One region of the Streptomyces sp. NPDC031479 genome, then DNA from elsewhere that is predicted to be linked to it. Evidence: riboswitches for the same ligand, from Rfam matches in the RefSeq annotation. Region 1 holds a riboswitch; each other region holds the start of a gene.

Region 1 (4,284 bases):
TTTGCTGACGCGTCTGCCGGATCTGGAACTTGCCGTTCCCCCCACGGACCTGCGCTGGCGCGGCGGGCTCATCATGCGGGGCCTGCGCACCCTCCCGGTCCGCTTCACACCTTGAAACACCGGGGTCCGGCAACCCGGCGGCGGAAACCGATCGGCTGACCGGAAGTCAGCCCCGGCCCGAACTTGTGACATCCGTTCGAAGGCGGCTAGGTTCTGCCGTTACCCCGCCGTTATGCGAAAGGTGCAGCCACATGCTTCCCGGGAACGGCCGCCACAGACGCCCCCGCCAGGTACCAGCCCTGGTCGTCACCGCCGGAGTCACCGGCTCCGCGTTGGCCCTGCCGCTGCTCGCCGCCACGAACGCGAGCGCAGCCGACACCGCCACGTGGGACAAGGTCGCCGACTGCGAAAGCGGCGGCACCTGGAGCGCCAACTCCGGCAGCGGGGCCTACGGCGGCCTCCAGTTCAGCCTGGAGCAGTGGAAGAACGCGGGCGGACTCGCCTACGCGGAACGCCCCGACCTCGCCAGCCGCTCCCAGCAGATCGCGGTCGCCGAGACCGTGCTGGCCTCCCAGGGCCCCCAGGCGTGGCCGCTGTGCTCCGCCTCGGCCGGGCTGACCCAGCAGGGGCCGGCGCCGCAGGTGGACCCCGGCGACCGCCACGGGCCGGTCGCCCCGACCCCGACCCGGCCGGACAACGCCGTCCCCGACAAGAGTTCGAGCGGGCGCGCCACGGACTTCGGGGCCCCGACCCCGCAGCCGGGTAGGCCGGGCGCCTCCCCGTCCACGAGCCCGAGCGGGCTGCCGGACTACCCGCTGGGCCCGAACACCGGACTGCCCGTCATGCCGGACCCGGACCCGACCGCGCCGACCACCACGCCCCCGGTCACCCCCACCACCCCGGTGGACCCGACCGCCCCGGTCTCCCCGACGGCCCCGGTCAGCCCGACCGCCCCGGTGGACCCGACGGCCTCCCCGGCCCCGACGACCCCCGGCGCCAACCCCGCCTCTCCGGCCGCGGAGAAGGGCGAGGGCGCGGGCAAGCACCGCGGCCCGGCGGCCGTCGAGGTGGCGACCGCGCCCGGCACGGCGTCCGGCACCCCCGACCCCACGTACACGGTGAAGGCGGGCGACAGCCTGACCGACATCGCGAAAGCCAAGGGACTCAAGGGCGGCTGGACCGCCCTCTACCAGGCCAACGAGCAGGTCATCGGCGGGGACGCGGACCTCATCAAGCCGGGTCAGAACCTGGATCTAACCAAGAAATAAGGGCAGTTCGGGCATCCGGAAAGACCTGAATGTCCGTTATCGGTAAATGAGACATGCGTCTCTTCCGGTCAACTGGCGTGTCTCGTTCCGGAACTTCCGCAAACCCCGCCCTCACCTGCGAAAACGCCCATTTGAGGAATGCAAGTAGGCCGGTTTCTCCCTGATGTCGCGCGTTGAACATCGGGGAGAGACCTGCCTACCTTCTGAATCGCTCGCCACCGCGGGCTCCTTCGACCGCATCGCCGAATCCTGCCGGCGGACGGAGGGAACAGTCGTCGCGTCAAGCGCCGAAGGCAGGAGCGGGGGAACCAAGGTAGGCGCCGGGAAAGGCCGTTGAGAGACGGTCGCGACCGGCTAGGGGTTAAGCCACGTGCTCGACACGTGACCGGGCAACTCATCCGCCCGAACCCGACAGCTCACCTCGAAGGCGTCGGTGAGGAGAACTCCATGCTGCTTTCCGGCAAGGGCAAGCACCGTCGCGGCTCCAAGGCCGTCCGCATCGTCACGCTCGCCGGTGTCGCCGGTGTCGCGGTCGCCGCCCCCCTGATGGCCGCGGGCTCCGCGAGCGCCGCCACCGTCAGCGAGTGGGACAAGGTCGCCTCCTGCGAGTCCGGCGGCAACTGGTCCATCAACACGGGCAACGGCTACTACGGCGGCCTGCAGTTCTCGTCCTCCACCTGGGCCGCGTACGGCGGCAAGGCGTACGCCTCGCAGGCCAACCAGGCCTCCAAGAGCCAGCAGATAGCCATCGCCGAGAAGGTCCTCAAGGGCCAGGGCAAGGGCGCCTGGCCGTCCTGCGGCGTCGGCCTGTCCAACTCCGCGTACAACGGCGGCGGTTCGACCACCACCCCGTCGAAGCCGAAGCCCGACACCAAGCCGGCCCCGGCCAAGCCCGCCCCGGCGAAGCCCTCCACCCCGAAGGCCGACACCGAGACCAAGGCCTCCGGCTCCGGCTCCGGCAGCTGGACCCCGGCCAAGCCGGCCCCGGCCAAGCCGTCCACCCCGAAGGCCGGCACCCCGTCGACCGGCACGGTGAAGACCGGCAACGGCTCGTACGAGGTCAAGGAGGGCGACACCCTCGGGACCATCGCCCAGGCCAACGGCGTCAAGGGCGGCTGGGAGAAGCTCTTCGAGCTCAACAAGGACATCGTCGACGACGCCGACATGATCTTCCCGGGGCAGAAGCTGAAGCTCAGCTGAACTCCCGCGTAACACCGCATCACCGGGCCCGGCCCGTAGTGCTTCCCGCCGCCCGGCGCGTCTCCCACGCGCCGGGCGGCGGTGTGTTGTGCGCCGCCGCCGACCTGCGGCGGCTGCCGCCGAGGGCGGACAGGCGAGGGTCTTATGTCAGGGAAGAGGGGTATTCGGGCCCTTTTTCGTCCCAGGACCCGGGCGGCGACAGGCCCAGTGCCCGGAGCCGGTTAGGCTCTAGTCGGCAAGGCCGTCCCACGGCCACCCGCCACCGCACACCCAGCGTCACATCCCAGAAGGAGATGCTCGTGCCGTCCATCGACGTCGTCGTAGCCCGGGAAATCCTGGACTCCCGAGGCAACCCCACGGTCGAGGTCGAGGTGGGCCTCGACGACGGCAGCACCGGCCGTGCTGCCGTTCCGTCCGGCGCCTCCACCGGAGCGTTCGAGGCCATCGAGCTCCGTGACGGTGACCCCAACCGTTACATGGGCAAGGGTGTCGAGAAGGCCGTCCTCGCCGTCATCGAGCAGATCGGCCCGGAGCTCGTCGGCTACGACGCCACCGAGCAGCGCCTGATCGACCAGGCCATGTTCGACCTGGACGCCACCGACAACAAGGGCTCCCTCGGCGCCAACGCCATCCTCGGCGTGTCCCTCGCCGTCGCGCACGCCGCGTCCGAGGCCTCGGACCTGCCGCTCTTCCGCTACCTCGGCGGCCCGAACGCGCACCTGCTGCCCGTTCCGATGATGAACATCCTCAACGGTGGGTCGCACGCCGACTCCAACGTCGACATCCAGGAGTTCATGATCGCCCCGATCGGCGCGGAGTCCTTCTCCGAGGCGCTGCGCTGGGGTGCCGAGGTCTACCACACCCTCAAGAAGGTCCTGCACACCAAGGGCCTCTCCACCGGTCTCGGTGACGAGGGCGGCTTCGCCCCGAACCTGGAGTCCAACCGCGCCGCGCTCGACCTCATCATCGAGGCCATCAAGCAGGCCGGCTACACCCCGGGCAAGGACATCGCGCTCGCGCTCGACGTCGCCGCGTCCGAGTTCTACAAGGACGGCAAGTACGAGTTCGAGGGCCAGTCCCGCTCGGCCGCCGAGATGACCGACTACTACGCCGAGCTCGTCGAGGCGTACCCGCTGGTCTCCATCGAGGACCCGCTGTTCGAGGACGACTGGGCCGGCTGGAAGACCATCACCGACCGCCTGGGCGCCAAGGTCCAGATCGTCGGCGACGACCTCTTCGTCACCAACCCGGAGCGCCTGGCCCGCGGCATCGAGGAGGGCTCCGCGAACGCCCTGCTCGTGAAGGTGAACCAGATCGGTTCGCTGACCGAGACCCTCGACGCCGTCGAGATGGCCCAGCGCAACGGCTTCAAGTGCATGATGTCGCACCGCTCCGGCGAGACCGAGGACGTCACCATCGCCGACCTCGCCGTCGCCGTGAACTGCGGTCAGATCAAGACCGGCGCCCCGGCCCGCTCGGACCGCGTCGCCAAGTACAACCAGCTGCTGCGCATCGAGGAGATCCTCGACGACGCCGCGGTGTACGCGGGCCGCTCGGCGTTCCCGCGCTTCAAGGGCTAATCACCGCCTCTCGGCGCTGGCCTCCGTACGTCCCCGCACTCGGTCCCGTACCGTGTGCGGGGACGTATTTGCGTAGTACGCACCAGGGGAGGCGGGACCATGGCCGGGAACCGGGATCGGTTCTCCACCTTCTCGACGGCGACCAGGCTCAAGCAGCTCGGCGAGCGCACCGCGGCCCACGTCTACCGCTCGCAGTCCCGCCGGCACATCCGGCGCAGCCGGCTCACCGGCCGGGC
Region 2 (4,284 bases), on a different contig from region 1:
ATCGTGGACGAAGGGGACGTGGACCGGTTCGTCGGGGCGTTCCGTGAGGTCATGGACGAAGCGCACGGCGGGGGCGGCCTGATGTGGGACTTCGGCAGGACCCTGGTCAAGCAGGCGGTCGGCAACCGCTGAGGGCGCGGCGGGGGGCCGTGCGGGGACCCCGTACGGGCCCCCCGCGCGGCCCGTACGCCCCCCGCCCCCGTGCGCCCCCGCCGCGGCCCCCGCCGGGCCTCAGCCGGGCCTCAGTCGACGAGGAGCCGGTCGCGCAGCCGGTCCAGCGTGGCGGGCGCGAGGTCGAGTCCCTCGGCGAGGTAGGCCTCCACCCCGCCCCACTGGCCGTCGATGGTGTCGAACGCCGCGAGCAGGTACTCGGCGCGCGCTTCGAAGAGCGGGGCCAGCAGCTCCATGACCTCGGGGGAGCGGGCCTCGGGCGCGTCGCTGCCGCGCCGGACGCGGTAGCGGTTGTGCGGGGCGTTGGACTCCAGGTAGTCGGCCACGATCGCCTCGCGCCCGACGCCCAGGGCGAGCAGGGTGACGGCGATCGACAGTCCCGCGCGGTCCTTGCCCGCGGCGCAGTGCATCAGCGCCGGGACGCTGTCCTCGGCGAGCGCGTGCACCACCCGGCTGTGCTCGGCGGTGCGGGTGCGGATGATCGTCCGGTACGAGTCCCTCATGCGGGTGGCCGCCTTGCCGTCGCCCAGGACGGTGCGGAGCCGGGCGAGGTCCCCGTCGCGGACCATCTTCCAGAACTCCCGTCCGTCGGCCGGATCCGACAGCGGGATGTTCACGTTGCGCACGCCCGCCAGCTCGACGTCCGGGCCCTCCAGGGCCTGGTCGGCTCCGTTGCGGAAGTCGAAGACGGTGTGCAGTCCGAGCGATTCGAGGAATTCCGTATCGGTTTCGGTCGCATGTGCGAGATGTCCGCTTCGGAACAGTCGTCCCGGCCTGACCCTCCGTCCGTCGGCGGTCGACAGGCCGCCCACGTCACGGAAATTGCGCACCCCGGAGAGGGCGGGCTCCGGCTCCGGGCCGCTCGGCGGGGGCTGGGGTATCTGCTGGGTCACGTGCGTTCCTCCGCGTGTCCTGCGTGTCCGAATTGCTCTGGTTGGGAACAACTTGCCATACGTGGAGGCGAGATCGCGCCAGGCCCCGTGAGCCAGATCATACGGTGACCGTCCGTGCCTGATCGCGAAATCCGAATTCCCTTGCCAGGGCGGCTGTTGTCGCACGGGAATGGACGGAGGGTGACGGGAATTCCGTTGATCCTTCATGCCTGCTATTCCGTCAGGGAATTCACGGCTTGTTGTGCGCACTCCCGCTGGATTACCTTCGCGATCGATCCGGGTGGACCGCCTCATCCTGCCGCCGCCCGGGAACCGCACCCGACCATCGACGCGCGCGGCAGGAGCGGGGGAACCAGGTAAGTCGCCGTTCCGGATCACTTCCGGGCAGCTCGGGGTGAAGTCGTACGCGTGTTCCACGGGTGCGGCCGGACATCTCCAGTCCGAACCCGACAGCTCACCTCGCAGGCGCCGGAGAGGAATTCGCCATGCCCGCAAAGGGTAAGCACCGCCGTCCGAAGTCCCGTTCCATATCCCGCGGTCTCGCCGTGGCCGGCACCGGTGGCGCCGCCCTCGCGCTGCCGCTGACGGTCGCCGCCGGTGCCCACGCCGCCACCCCGGCCGCGACGCCCGCGCAGGTGCCCCAGGCCCTCCGGGCCCCCGTCTCCGCTCCGGCCTCCGCTCCGGTCTCCGCCCCCTCCGCCGCCCCGGCCGTCTACACCGTCGTGCCGGGCGACTACCTGTCGAAGATCGCCGCCGAGCGTCACCTCCAGGGCGGCTGGGAGCGGCTCTACGCGGACAACCGCGAGGCCGTCGGCGCGAACCCCTCCCTCATCCACCCGGGCCTCAAGCTGACCCTGGACGGCCACGCCGGGACCCCCGCGCCGAAGGCTCCTGAGGCCGCGGCCGAGGGATCCTCCAGCGGGACTCAGGCGGCCGACGAGGCCCCCTCCGCCGCCGGCGCGACCGGCGGGGACACCGCCGACGCGACCCCCGCACCGCGGTCCGGCACCTCGCGCGGACCGGCGGCCAAGACCCCCGCCCAGAGCCCGGCGCCTTCCGCGCCCGCGGCCGCGGCCGGTTCCGCGGCCCCCGCGAACGGCTCCGGTTTCGTCGCCCCGGTCGACGGCGGCACCTCCACGCCGTACCACCAGAGCGGCACCATGTGGTCCTCCGGCTACCACACCGGCGTCGACTTCGTCGCGAGCACCGGCACCACCGTCAGGGCGGTGGGCGCGGGCACCGTGGTTTCCGCAGGCTGGGGAGGTGCGTACGGCAACGAGGTGGTCATCCGCCACGCCGACGGCAAGTACTCCCAGTACGGCCACCTCTCCCAGCTGTCCGTCTCGGTGGGCCAGAGCGTCACCGCCGGACAGCGCATCGGCCTCTCCGGCGCCACCGGCAACGTGACCGGCCCGCACCTCCACTTCGAGATCCGCACCGGCCCGTCCTACGGCTCGGACATCGACCCGCTGGCCTACCTCCGCTCCAAGGGCGTGAACGTCTGACGGGAGCCGCGGCAGCGGCACGGACGCGCGTGGGGCCGGGACCTGAGGGGGGTCCCGGCCCCACGTGTACTTATTCCTTATCCCCCGCGTGGTATAGATCACGGTCCGTCAACCCCTCATTACGTTGGCGTAGGTTGGTGACGGGGGTGAAGGATGTCGTCCCGTGGCAGCGACGAAGACGACACTCAAGACCATCGGCTCGTACGCGGCGATCGGGGACAGCTTCACCGAAGGCGTGGGGGACCCGGGACCCGGGGATTCGTATCTCGGCTGGGCGGACCGGCTCGCCGTCCTGTTGGCCGATCAGCGCGACGAGCACGACTTCCGGTACGCGAACCTCGCGGTGCGGGGCAAGCTCCTCGACCAGATCGTGGCCGAACAGGTGCCCAGAGCCAAGGACCTCGCTCCGGACCTGGTCACCTTCTGCGCGGGTGGCAACGACATCATCCGGCCGGGCAGTGACCCGGACGACGTGGCGGAGCGGTTCGAGGCGGCGGTGGCCGACCTCACCGGGGCCGTCGGCCTCGTCATGATCACCACCGGCTTCGACACCCGGGGCGTCCCCGTCCTCAAGCACCTGCGGGGCAAGGTCGCGACGTACAGCGCGCACGTACGCGCCATCGCCGACCGCTACGACTGCCCGGTCCTCGACCTCTGGTCGCTGAAGTCGGTGCAGGACCGCCGGGCCTGGGACGGCGACCGGCTGCACCTCTCGCCCGAGGGCCACACCCGTGTCGCGCTCCGCGCCGCACAGGTCCTCGGCTACGAGATCCCCGCCGACCCGGACCAGCCGTGGCCGCCCACCCCGCCGCGCGGGTCGGTGGACGTCACCCGGGACAACATCCAGTGGGCGCGCGAGCACCTCGTGCCCTGGATCGGCCGCCGGCTGCGCGGGGAGTCCTCCGGCGACCACGTCGAGGCCAAGCGGCCGGACCTGCTGCCGCTCTAGGGCCGGTCGCCGCTTTGACCGACGGGGCCCGGCGGGCTCCCCCGCCGGGGAAGGGCCGCCCGGGGCGCCCGCCGGGAGACCGGCGCCGGAGGCCGGCACGGGAGACCGGCGCCGGAGGCCCGCGCGGGCGCCGGGGGGAGGCCGGCCGGGAGATCCGGCCGACACGCGGGCCGTACGCGGAATCCTCGGGGGCCGGTGCGCGTTGGGATGGTCGTAGTCGTACGACCGTCCCACCGTCCTGCACCTTTCCCAGGAGGCGCCTTGACCGGCTCCCTTCCCCTGCGTCCCCGGCTGCGCGCCCTGCGGCCCGAAGCCTTCGGCGCGGACCCCTCCGGCGCACGGCTGGAGCGGATCCTGCGCTCGCCGAACTTCGCCGACGGCGTCTTCCAGAACCCCGTGGGCGCACGGACCAGGCCCTCCGGGTCGATGGTCGAGTTCGCCAAGATCTACTTCCACAAGGAGCAGCGGGTACGGCGCAACCCGGGCGCCCCCGTCCCGGTGTACCCCACCACCCTCGCCGAGCTGGCGAAACCGCCGGTCAGCGGGCTGCGCCTGACCTGGATGGGGCATTCCAGCGTGCTCGCCGAGATCGACGGGCGCAGGGTGCTCTTCGACCCGGTCTGGGGCGAGCGCTGCTCCCCCTTCCCCTTCGCCGGACCCAAGCGGCTGCACCCGGTCCCCGTGCCGCTGGCCTCCCTCGGCGAGGTCGACGTCGTGGTGATCTCCCACGACCACTACGACCACCTCGACCTGCCCACCATCAAGG
Region 3 (4,284 bases), on a different contig from region 1:
ACATCGACCCCGAGACGACGCTCGCGTGGGTCGAGAAGTACTTCGGCACCATCCCGGCGCACGACGGCAAGCAGCCGCCGCGCGACGGCTCGCTCCCCGAGGTCATGGGCGGGCAGCTCCGTGAGGAGATCGTCGAGGAGGTCCCGGCCCGCGCGCTGATGGCCGCCTACCGGCTGCCGCACGACGGCACCCGTGAGTGCGACGCCGCCGACGTGGCGCTGACCGTACTGGGCGGCGGCGAGTCCTCCCGCCTGCACAACCGCCTGGTCCGCCGTGACCAGAGCGCCGTGGCGGCCGGTTTCGGCCTGCTGCGCCTGGCCGGCGCGCCCTCACTGGGCTGGCTCGACGTCAAGACCTCCAGCGGCGTCGAGGTGCCCGCCATCGAGGCGGCCGTCGACGAGGAGCTCGCGCGGTTCGCCGCGGAGGGCCCCACGGCCGAGGAGATGGAGCGTGCCCAGGCACAGCTGGAGCGGGAGTGGCTGGACCGGCTGAGCACGGTGGCCGGCCGGGCCGACGAACTGTGCCGCTTCGCGGTGCTGTTCGGCGACCCGCAGCTGGCGCTGACCGCCGTCCGGCGGGTCCTGGACATCACCGCCGAGGAGGTGCAGGCCGTGGCCGCGGCCCGGCTGCGCCCCGACAACCGCGCGGTGCTGGTCTACGAGCCGCTGCCCGGTTCCGACGAGTCCGACGAGAACGAGAACGAGGGGGCGGAGCAGTGAGCGACACCGCAGCCGTCACGATGACCGTCCACCCGCGCCCGCAGGCCGGCGAGGCCAAGCCCTGGGCCTTCCCGGCCCCCGTGCGCGGCACCCTCGCCAACGGCCTGACCCTGCTGCGCTGCCACCGCCCGGGCCAGCAGGTCGTCGCGGTCGAGGTCAACCTCGCCGCCCCGCTGGACGCCGAGCCCCAGGGCCTCGACGGGGTGGCCACCATCATGGCCCGCGCCCTGTCGGAGGGCACCGACAAGCACACCGCGGAGGAGTTCGCCGCCGAGCTGGAGCGCTGCGGCGCCACGCTCGACGCGCACGCCGACCACCCCGGCCTGCGGGTCTCGCTGGAGGTGCCCGCCTCCCGCCTGCACAAGGCCCTCGGCCTGCTCGCCGAGGCGCTGCGCGCGCCCGCCTTCGCCGACAACGAGGTCGACCGCCTGGTGCGCAACCGGCTCGACGAGATCCCGCACGAGCTGGCCAACCCGCAGCGCCGTGCCGCCAAGCAGCTCTCCAAGGAGCTCTTTCCGGCCACGCTGCGCATGTCCCGCCCCCGCCAGGGCACCGAGGAGACCGTCGCGCGGATCGACTCCGCGGCCGTACGCGCCTTCTACGAGGCCCACGTGCGCCCCGCCACCGCCACCGCGGTGGTCGTCGGCGACCTGACCGGCATCGATCTGGACGCCGTGCTGGCCGACACCCTGGGCACCTGGACGGGGAACTCCGCCGAACCGCTGCCGGTTCCGCCCGTGACGGCCGACGACACCGGCCGCGTGGTCATCGTGGACCGGCCCGGAGCGGTCCAGACGCAGCTGCTGATCGGCCGGATCGGTCCCGACCGGCACGACATCGTCTGGGCGCCCCAGGTGCTCGGCACGTACTGCCTCGGCGGCACCCTCACCTCCCGCCTGGACAAGGTGCTGCGCGAGGAGAAGGGCTACACCTACGGGGTGCGCGCCTTCGGCCAGGTGCTGCGCTCCACCGCCGACGGCAAGGGCGCCTCGATGCTCGCCATCAGCGGGTCCGTGGACACCCCCAACACCGGCCCGGCGCTGGAGGACCTCTGGAAGGTGCTGCGCACGCTCGCCGCGGAGGGCCTGACCGACGCCGAACGCGACGTGGCCGTGCAGAACCTGGTGGGCGTGGCCCCGCTGAAGTTCGAGACGGCGGCGTCCGTCGCGGGCACCCTCGCCGACCAGGTGGAGCAGGAGCTGCCGGACGACTACCAGGCGCGGTTGTACGCCCGGCTGGCCGAAACCGGTACGGCGGAGGCCACTTCGGCGGTCGTGAGCGCCTTCCCGGTGGACCGGCTCGTCACGGTCCTGGTGGGTGACGCCGCGCAGATCGAGGAGCCCGTGCGGGCGCTCGGCATCGGCGAGGTCACCGTCGTCACCAACTGACGTCCGTGGCGTCGGTGTTCGGGCTTCGGGGCCGCTCCGGCACCGGGGTGTGACAGGGGTCCCGGCGGTGTCACCGCCGGGACCCCTTTTTGTCCGCTTTCAGCCATGGTTGCGGTTATGCGGTGTGGCGTACGCAACAAAAGCGCTCGTCTGTTTGGCGATCGACTGATGATCCGCCTAGCGTCGCCCTTGCTGTCCGTCAGTTGTGCGCGCCGCACTCGCGGCACCGGACAGCGATCGCCGAGTCCCCGTCAGGCGCGAGCCTGGGGAGCCGGGGACCCACATGTGTCCCTGGGGTGAATCGGGCCACCTCGCAAGAGGGGCCCGTAGGAGACCTTCCTGCTCCGAACCCGTCAGCTAACCCGGTAGGCGAGAGGGAAGGAAAGGACCAGCCCCTTCATGGCGTTTGGCAGTCGTACCGCCGCTCCCGGCAAGCACCGTGGTTCCAGCCGTCTGAGCCGCAAGACCGCCGGCTACGCCGGCATAGCCGCCCTCGCCACCACGGGTGTGGTCGCCGCCGTCGCAGCCCCGGCCTTCGCCGCGGACAACAGCGCGCCTTCCGTCGAGGACACCGGCCAGAACGCGGTCGTCGTCGCCGACGGCCTCCAGGACGACATCGAGGTCCAGGCCGAGTCCCAGCAGGTCGCCGCCGAGGCCGTCGCCGCCCAGGCGCAGGCCGAGGCCGAGGCCAAGCAGCGCGCCTCCGAGGCCAAGCGGGCCGCCGAGGCCAAGGAGAAGTCCGAGCGCGAGGCCGCCGAGCGCGCCGCCCGCGAGGAGGCCCGCAAGCGCCTCAACACCTTCGTGGCTCCCGTCGACGGCTCCTACGTCAGCACCCAGTACGGCGCGGGTGGCGGCATGTGGTCCTCCGGCAGCCACACGGGCATCGACTTCCACGCGGACGAGGGCACCTCGGTCCACGCCGTGGGCGCGGGCACCATCGTCGAGGCGGGCTGGGGCGGCGCGTACGGCAACAACATCGTCATCAAGCACAACGACGGTACGTACACCCAGTACGGGCACCTGCTCTCGCTGAACGTCTCCGTCGGCGAGAGCGTCACCGCGGGCCAGCAGATCGGCCTGTCGGGCTCCACGGGCAACTCCAGCGGCCCGCACCTGCACTTCGAGGCCCGCACCGGCGCCACGTACGGCACGGACATCAACCCGCTGGCGTACCTGCGCCAGCACGGCGTCGGCATCTGACCCGCACGCACCGCGCACCTGCGCAGTACGAAGAAGGCCCCGGCTCTCCGAGCCGGGGCCTTCTTCGCGTCCCCCGCCGCAGTGAAATGTTTCGGATATCGGGCCGTCATCGGAAATTATCGTGTGCTGCAATAGAGTCGCAGCACGGCCAAGAATCCGGCGACGGCGCCGGCGGTGAATCCAGCGGAGGTCCGGCCTTGCGTATTCCTGCGCACGCGGTATGCACAGCGATCCGCGACGACATCGTCTCCGGTTTCTTCGGGCCGGGGGGCCGGCTGACCGAGGAAGTGCTCGCCCGCCGCTACGGCGTCTCCCGGGTCCCCGTCCGCGAGGCGCTGCGCACCCTGGAGTCCGAGGGCTTCGTCACCACCCGGCGCCACGCCGGCGCCTGCGTGGCCGAGCCGACCGCCCAGGAGGCCGCCGATCTCCTGGAGCTGCGGATGCTGCTGGAGCCGCTGGCCGCCTCACGGGCCGCCCGCCGGCGCACCGAGGCCCACCTGAAGGTCCTGCGCGGGCTGGTCAGGCTGGGCCGGGAGCGGGCCCGCAAGGCGCAGGGGGAGGACCTGCGGGCCCTGGGGGGCTGGTTCCACGAAACCCTGGCCCAGGCCTCCGAGAGCCCCGGGCTGATCGCCCTGCTGACCCAGACCCGGCACAAGATCGCCTGGATGTACGTGGTGGAGCCCCCGGCGCGGCCCGTGGACTCCTGGGCGGAGCACGGGGCGATCGTCGACGCGGTGGCGCGCGGGGACGCGGAGCGGGCCGCGGCCCTCACGGCGCTGCACGCGGAACGGGCGGCCGCGGCGCACCGGCCGCGGGTGAGGACTTCGCAACCTGCCGTACACACGGCGAGCGGCCGGCATTAACAAACGCCCCGTATACAAAAGGGTATGCCGGGCGGGCGAATTCGGTGCGCCCGCTCTTCCCGCCGTGCGCAATTCCGCCGGCCGTCGCGCTGTCCGGAAATTCCTCCGCCGCGC

Evidence for each region. A riboswitch is a leader RNA that binds a small molecule or an ion and turns the genes downstream of it on or off. The one in region 1 is predicted to bind cyclic di-AMP.
Region 2: linked by a shared signal. The riboswitch ahead of ACZ5D2_RS08590 (M23 family metallopeptidase) and the one ahead of ACZ5D2_RS17915 (transglycosylase family protein) in region 1 are both predicted to bind cyclic di-AMP.
Region 3: linked by a shared signal. The riboswitch ahead of ACZ5D2_RS23140 (M23 family metallopeptidase) and the one ahead of ACZ5D2_RS17915 (transglycosylase family protein) in region 1 are both predicted to bind cyclic di-AMP.

The regions. Positions count from the first base shown of each region.
Region 1 covers NZ_JBVIKC010000014.1:83,480-87,763, reverse strand. The annotation lists gene ACZ5D2_RS17925 (cytochrome P450 family protein) at 1-115, shown strand, start outside; gene ACZ5D2_RS17920 (transglycosylase family protein) at 252-1,268, shown strand; cyclic di-AMP (ydaO/yuaA leader) riboswitch at 1,544-1,713, shown strand; gene ACZ5D2_RS17915 (transglycosylase family protein) at 1,716-2,468, shown strand; gene eno (phosphopyruvate hydratase) at 2,762-4,048, shown strand; gene ACZ5D2_RS17905 (FtsB family cell division protein) at 4,148-4,284, shown strand, end outside.
Region 2 covers NZ_JBVIKC010000005.1:171,342-175,625, reverse strand. The annotation lists gene ACZ5D2_RS08600 (aspartate aminotransferase family protein) at 1-132, shown strand, start outside; gene ACZ5D2_RS08595 (tyrosine-protein phosphatase) at 243-1,064, opposite strand; cyclic di-AMP (ydaO/yuaA leader) riboswitch at 1,381-1,547, shown strand; gene ACZ5D2_RS08590 (M23 family metallopeptidase) at 1,550-2,569, shown strand; gene ACZ5D2_RS08585 (SGNH/GDSL hydrolase family protein) at 2,733-3,518, shown strand; gene ACZ5D2_RS08580 (MBL fold metallo-hydrolase) at 3,780-4,284, shown strand, end outside.
Region 3 covers NZ_JBVIKC010000021.1:48,435-52,718, reverse strand. The annotation lists gene ACZ5D2_RS23150 (M16 family metallopeptidase) at 1-719, shown strand, start outside; gene ACZ5D2_RS23145 (M16 family metallopeptidase) at 740-2,107, shown strand; cyclic di-AMP (ydaO/yuaA leader) riboswitch at 2,336-2,494, shown strand; gene ACZ5D2_RS23140 (M23 family metallopeptidase) at 2,507-3,307, shown strand; gene ACZ5D2_RS23135 (GntR family transcriptional regulator) at 3,505-4,170, shown strand.